3 regions of the Variovorax endophyticus genome follow, and region 1 is predicted to be linked to each of the others. Evidence: predicted binding sites of a transcription regulator. Region 1 holds the regulator's gene; each other region holds the start of a gene.
What was found. Region 1 encodes HrcA, which represses chaperone genes, less so after heat shock. Its sites were predicted from a motif close to TTAGCACTCNNNNNNNNNGAGTGCTAA; they were not measured.

Region 1 (2,260 bases):
GCCAGCGATTGCATGTCGAAATTCGCGCTGGCGTCGCGCCCGCCCACGAGCTCGATCACGATCTCGTCGGCATCGGGCAGCAGCACCGGGCGGTTCGACAGCGTGTGCGGCGCGATCGGCACCAGCACCCAGCCCGGCACCGCCGGATGCAGCAGCGGCCCGCCGGCCGACAGCGCATAGGCCGTCGAGCCCGTGGGCGACGCGATGATCAGGCCGTCGGCGCGCTGGTTGGCCACGAAATGCTTGCCCACCGACACCCGCAGCTCGACCATGCCCGAGGTCGCGCCGCGGTTGACCACCACGTCGTTCATCGCGAGCGCGTCGAACACCACGGCGCCGTCGCGCATCACCTGCGCGTGCATCAGGCTGCGGTGGTCTTCCTCGTATTCGCCGGCCAGCATCGGGATCAGCGTGGCCTGGTAGTTGTCGAGCGGGATGTCGGTGATGAAGCCGAGCCGGCCCCGGTTGATGCCGATCAGCGGGATGCCGAAAGCCGCGAGCTGCCGGCCGATGCCGAGCATGGTGCCGTCGCCGCCGACCACCAGGCCGAGGTCGCACTGCTGGCCGATCTGCTCGACCGTGAGGGCTTCGTAGCGGTCGCCGGTGGGCAGCGCCTGGGCCGGTTCGTCGTCGCCGCGCGGTTGCTCGACGTAGACCTTGCAGCCTTGAGATTCGAGGAAGCTCGCGATGCCTTCCATCACGCTGTCGCGCTCGCCGCACCGGGCACCGGAAGCCTGGTATTTGCCGATCAGCGCGACGTGACGAAAGGGGGAAGTCATGGCTACAAATTACAACACTAAAATCTTGCAATGCTGGACGACCGCGCCAAGTTGCTGCTCAAGACGCTCGTCGAGCGCTACATCGCCGACGGCCAGCCGGTCGGCTCGCGAACGCTCTCGCGTTCCTCGGGCCTGGACCTCTCGCCCGCGACCATCCGCAACGTGATGTCGGACCTCGAGGCGCTCGGGCTGATCGCCAGTCCGCACACCTCGGCCGGCCGCGTGCCCACGGCGCGCGGCTACCGGCTTTTTGTCGACACCATGCTCACCGCGCAGCGCGAGCACCTGGCCGCGCCGAGCCTCGCGCCCGACCAGCCGCAGCGCGTGATCGCCAATGCGGCGCACCTGCTGTCGAACCTCTCGCAGTTCGTCGGCGTGGTGATGGCGCCACGGCGTTCGTCGGTGTTCAAGCAGATCGAGTTCCTGCGCCTGTCGGACCGCCGGCTGCTGGTGATCATCGTCTCGCCCGAGGGCGACGTGCAGAACCGCGTGATCTTTCCCGAGGCCGATTACTCGCAGTCGCAGCTGGTCGAGGCCGCGAACTACATCAACGCCCACTACGCGGGCCTGACGATCGAGCAGGTGCGCGACCGGCTGCAGTCCGAGGTCGACACGCTGCGCGGCGAGATCGCGGCGCTGATGCAGGCGGCCGTGAAGGTCAGCTCGGACGTGCTGAGCGAATCGCAGGAAGACGACGTCGTGATCTCGGGCGAGCGCAACCTGCTCGCGGTCAGCGATTTCTCGAGCGACATGGGGCAGCTGCGGCGCGCCTTCGAGCTCTTCGAGCAGAAGGCGCAGCTGATGCGGCTGCTCGACGTGTCGAGCAAGGCCGAGGGCGTGCGCATCTTCATCGGCGGCGAGAGCCAGGTGGTGCCGGTCGAGGAGCTGTCCATCGTCAGCGCCAACTACGAGGTCGACGGCCAGGTCGTGGGCACGCTGGGTGTGATCGGCCCGACGCGCATGCCCTACGAGCGCATGATCCAGATCGTCGACATCACCTCGAGGCTGGTCAGCAACGCGCTGAGCCACCGCAAGTAGCGGGGCGCCTTTTCGGCGCGAATAGAATCGGGTCCACGTGGGCCGTTAGCTCAGTTGGTTAGAGCAGCGGACTCATAATCCGTTGGTCGCTGGTTCAAGCCCAGCACGGCCTACCACCCGTATTTTTGAGATTTGTTTCGACGAATCGGAAAGGTCCCAAAAATACGTGCTATGATCGCAAGCTGTGCGGCTGTAGCTCAGTTGGATAGAGTACTTGGCTACGAACCAAGGGGTCGTGGGTTCAATTCCTGCCAGCCGCACCACTCTTCAAGGGTCAACTCGGAAACGAGTTGACCCTTTTCTTTTTGGTGCGGGGCTCGTCCGTGCACGGCGGACGCCACGCTTTTCTTTCGATCTCCGAAAGGCGTCGCTTGAACAAGGCATTCACCAAGGAAACGGATTCCGACGCGGACGACGATGGCGCCGACGGCGCCATGCCGCCG
Region 2 (2,260 bases), on a different contig from region 1:
CCGAGCCGTCGTCGTTGACCTTGAGCCAGCGCTCTTCCACGATGCGGCGGCTGCGTGCGTCGAGGGCCTCGAGCGCGGTCGCGATGCCGTCGCTCGACAGGCGGTCGCGCTGCTGCGATTCGAGCAGCGCGGTCGGTTCCTGCGTCGCGTCGGCCAGGTAGGCGATCGGGCCGAAGGCTTCCTCGCCGTCGTCGTTCGGGCTCGGGTCGAGCAGCACATCGCCGCCCGAGAGCCGGGTTTCCATCTCGAGCACTTCCTCGGGCTTCACGTTCAGGCGCGCGGCCATCTGCGTCACCTCGTCGGCGCTCAGCGTTTCGCGGTGCGTGCCGGTGTCGGCCGCGGCCGAGTCGGCCTTGAAGCCCTGCTTCATCGAGCGCAGGTTGAAGAACAGCTTGCGCTGGGCCTTGGTCGTCGCGACCTTGACCATGCGCCAGTTCTTCAGGATGTACTCGTGGATCTCGGCCTTGATCCAGTGCATGGCGTAGCTCACCAGCCGCACGCCCTGGTCGGGGTCGAAACGCTTCACGGCCTTCATCAGGCCGACGTTGCCCTCCTGGATCAGGTCGCCGTGCGGCAGCCCGTAGCCCAGGTACTGGCGGGAGATGGACACCACGAGGCGCAGGTGCGAGAGGATCAGCGCACCGGCCGCTTCGAGGTCGTTGTGGTCGCGCAAACGGCGGGCGAAGCCCTGCTCTTCCTCGAGGGTGAGCAGCGGCAGTCGGTTGGCGGCCGAAATATAAGCATCCAGGTTACCCAGCGGGGGCACCATCGACCAGGGGTTGGCGACGGCGAGCTGGTTGGCAGAGGCTCCAGACAGGGATGTCATCAGGGGAAACTCCTTCGTATTGGCCATATTAGCACTCGGTTAGAGGGAGTGCTAAGGCAAGGGTTCCCCTAAAGTCTCTATCGGGCCGATAGGCAGGGACTGTCGGCCGGCTGCCCCGAAGGACCGCGGTCTTGTCCGACTTGCGGCCGGCAAAGTCCCGTAAGCGGGTACTTACCAGCGGATGCCCAGCTTCAGCAGCAGCTTGGACACCACGAACAGCGGCCCGACCCAGAGGTATTGGATGTCTTCGAAGAACGAAGGTTTCCGTCCCTCGATCTTGTGGCCGATGAACTGGAAGATCCACGCCACCACGAAGATGGCGGCGGAAATCGGCAACACAAGGCTGCCCATGGCATGGACCAGCGCCAGCAGGATGGCAGTCTGGAGGCCCATCGCGAGCAGGAAGACCGGCGAGCGCAGCGTCAGGTAGTAGACGAGGCTGGCCAGCAGGAAGGCATAGGCAGCCCAGGGATGGATCGCGAAGATCAGCCCGACCAGGCTGACCATGATCGCGGGGATCGCCACGAAGTGGATCAGTTCGTTGGTCGGGTGCCGGTGGCTCTGTTCGTAGTGGGCGAGCAGGCGATCGACCTTGCGGTCGCTGGCGGCCTCGGGCGCGTGGGCGGTGGCGGTGTGCGGCATGGCGTGTCTCCGTGGCTCGTGCGGGCCGTTCGTCGCGGCCCACGATGGAATCCGCCGATGGTGCCCCGCGCCGGCCTCGCTGGCAAGTGCTATACAAACAATAGCATTACATCGAGCGGCCGCCGCTGGGACCAGCATGACTTCCGGCACTGTCGCCCCCTGGGGGCATCGCTAAGATGCGGCGCGTGGCTCCGCTCGATCCCTCTTCCTCCTCCACTCCCCCGTCCTCGGCGGCGCAGGCCGGCATCGCGCCGCGCGGCCGTACCGCGATCCTGGTGGTCGACGACCACGACCTGCTGCGACTCGGCGTCTGCGCGCTGGTCCAGGCCCAGGCGACCTCCTCGGGCGCCGCGATCGAGGTCTACGAGGCCGGCAACGTCGCCGACGCGCTCAAGCTCTACGAGGCGCACCAGGACGCCATCGGCCTGGTGCTGCTCGACCTCGCGCTGCCCGACACCCATGGCCTGAGCGGCCTGGCCGAGTTCCGCCTGCGCTATCCCGAGGCCCGCATCGTGGTGCTCTCGGGCACCGGCAACAGCACCCTGGCGCAGGGCGTGCTGGCGCTGGGCGCGAGCGCCTTCCTGCCCAAGTCGGCCGACCTGAAGGAAGTGGTGAGCTTCATCCGCGCCTGCGGCCTGCTCGACCCCGATGCCGCCCAGTCGCCGCCGCCGGCCGTGCCGAAGGCGCTCACGGGCTATGCCGAGTTCGCCCATGCCAGCGCCTGGCAGGAACTCACGCCGCGCCAGATGCAGGTGCTGCAGTGGGTGCTCGAAGGCAAGGCCAACAAGGAGA
Region 3 (2,260 bases), on a different contig from region 1:
TCACGACCAGCGTCGCCAGGGCTTCGCCCTCGACTTCTTCGGCAATGATCAGCAGCGGACGACCGGCCTTGGCGACTTGTTCCAGCGTGGGGAGCAGGTCACGGATGTTGCTGATCTTCTTGTCGAACAGCAGCACGAAGGGGTTGTCGAGCAGCGCCGATTGCTTCTCGGGGTTGTTGATGAAGTAGGGCGACAGGTAGCCGCGGTCGAATTGCATGCCTTCGACGACGTCCAGTTCGCTGTCCAGCGACTTGCCGTCTTCGACGGTGATCACGCCTTCCTTGCCGACCTTGTCCATCGCGTCGGCGATGAGCTTGCCGATGGTTTCGTCGCTGTTGGCCGAGATCGAGCCGACTTGAGCGATTTCCTTCGACGTGGTGGTGGGCTTCGAAGCCTTCTTCAGCTCTTCGACCAGGGCCGTCACGGCCTTGTCGATGCCGCGCTTCAGGTCCATCGGGTTGATGCCGGCGGCCACGTACTTGAAGCCTTCGCGCACGATGGCTTGTGCCAGCACGGTCGCGGTGGTGGTGCCGTCACCGGCGTTGTCCGAAGTCTTGGAAGCCACTTCCTTCACGAGCTGGGCGCCCATGTTCTGCAGCTTGTCCTTGAGTTCGATTTCCTTGGCGACCGACACACCGTCCTTGGTCACGGTGGGGGCGCCGAACGAGCGCTCGAGCACCACGTTGCGGCCCTTGGGGCCCAGGGTGACCTTGACCGCGTTGGCCAGGATGTTCACACCCTCGACCATGCGTGCGCGGGCTTCACCGCCGAAGACTACGTCTTTTGCTGCCATGTTCTATTACTCCGAATGGGGATCTGTTGAATTACTTCTCGACGACCGCGAACAGGTCGTCTTCCTTCATGACCAGCAGTTCGTCGCCGCCGACCTTGACGGTCTGGCCGCTGTACTTGCCGAACAGGACGCGGTCGCCGACCTTGACGGTCAGTGCGGCCAGTTCGCCCTTGTCGTTGCGCTTGCCCGGGCCCACGGCCAGGACTTCACCCTGATCGGGCTTTTCGGCGGCGGCGTCGGGAATGACGATGCCCGAGGCAGTCTTGGTTTCGCTGTCAACACGCTTGACGATCACGCGATCGGCCAAAGGACGAAGTTTCATTGCATCTCCTGGATAAGAAACTGGGTGGTGGTTTTTTGGGCGCCCATCCCGCAGGACCGGTTGCCCGTCGACTGGAGGCGAGGCTTGTTAGCACTCAACCACAGCGAGTGCTAATCATAAGGGCAATCGCCGGGGTTTCAAGCGCCGGAGCGGGCCGAGCCGGAAGTCGGTTGCCACGATTCAATATTTCAACGATGATTGAAATATGGAAGAAGAAGTCGTCATCCGTTCCCTCATGGCACTCGCCCAGAGCGTGCGCTTGCGCGTGTTTCGCGCCCTGGTCGTGGCCGGCCCGCAGGGCATGACGCCTGGCGCGCTGACCGAAACGCTGGGCGTTCCGGCCACGGGCCTGTCGTTCCATCTCAAGGAGCTGGGCCGCGCGGGCCTGGTGTCGCAGGAGCGGCAGGGGCGTCACCTGATCTACCGCGCCTCGTTCGACCGGATGAACGGGCTGCTGGCCTATCTGAGCGAGAACTGCTGCCAGGGGCAGCCCTGCGAGGTCGATGCGCAAGGCGCGTCCTGCGACTGCTGACGGTCGGCGCCATCCTCATGCTCACCGCCGTTCTCATCTTTCTCGCGACCCTGGTGCTCGTCATCTGGCAGCCGCGCGGCCTCGGCATCGGATGGAGCGCCGCGCTGGGCGCGCTGGTGGCCCTGGCCCTCGGCGTGGTGCATCCGCCCGACGTCGTGCGGGTCTGGCAGATCGTCTGGAATGCCACCGGGACCTTCATCGCCGTGATCGTCATCAGCCTGCTGCTCGACGAGGCCGGCTTCTTCGAATGGGCCGCGCTGCACGTCGCGCGCTGGGGCGGCGGCAGCGGCGGCCGGCTGTTCGCCTTCATCGTGCTGCTGGGCGCGGCCGTCTCGGCGCTGTTCGCCAACGACGGCGCCGCGCTGATCCTCACGCCGATCGTGATGGCCATGCTGGTGGCGCTGGGCTTCACGCCGGCCACCACCCTGGCTTTCGTGATGGCGGCGGGCTTCATCGCCGACACCGCGAGCCTGCCGCTGATCGTGTCGAATCTCGTCAACATCGTCTCGGCCGACTTCTTCGGGATCGGTTTCAGCGCCTATGCGGCGGTGATGGTGCCGGTCAACCTCGTTGCGGTGGTCGCCAGCCTGCTGGCCTTGCTGCTCTACTTTCG

Region 2: rpoH (RNA polymerase sigma factor RpoH) is a predicted target of HrcA. The motif match lies at 855-881, and genes of this name have one in related genera.
Region 3: KV106_RS09605 (co-chaperone GroES) is a predicted target of HrcA. The motif match lies at 1,203-1,229, and genes of this name have one in related genera.

The regions. Positions count from the first base shown of each region.
Region 1 covers NZ_JAHUTH010000045.1:41,304-43,563, reverse strand. Annotated here, with positions in the region: gene KV106_RS37170 (NAD kinase) at 1-779, opposite strand, end outside; gene hrcA (heat-inducible transcriptional repressor HrcA) at 810-1,817, shown strand; tRNA gene KV106_RS37160 (tRNA-Ile) at 1,857-1,933, shown strand; tRNA gene KV106_RS37155 (tRNA-Arg) at 2,004-2,080, shown strand; gene greB (transcription elongation factor GreB) at 2,189-2,260, shown strand, end outside.
Region 2 covers NZ_JAHUTH010000022.1:120,276-122,535, forward strand. Annotated here, with positions in the region: gene rpoH (RNA polymerase sigma factor RpoH) at 1-826, opposite strand, end outside; gene KV106_RS26260 (Mpo1 family 2-hydroxy fatty acid dioxygenase) at 998-1,468, opposite strand; gene KV106_RS26265 (response regulator transcription factor) at 1,645-2,260, shown strand, end outside.
Region 3 covers NZ_JAHUTH010000006.1:51,687-53,946, forward strand. Annotated here, with positions in the region: gene groL (chaperonin GroEL) at 1-793, opposite strand, end outside; gene KV106_RS09605 (co-chaperone GroES) at 825-1,115, opposite strand; gene KV106_RS09610 (ArsR/SmtB family transcription factor) at 1,321-1,647, shown strand; gene KV106_RS09615 (arsenic transporter) at 1,665-2,260, shown strand, end outside.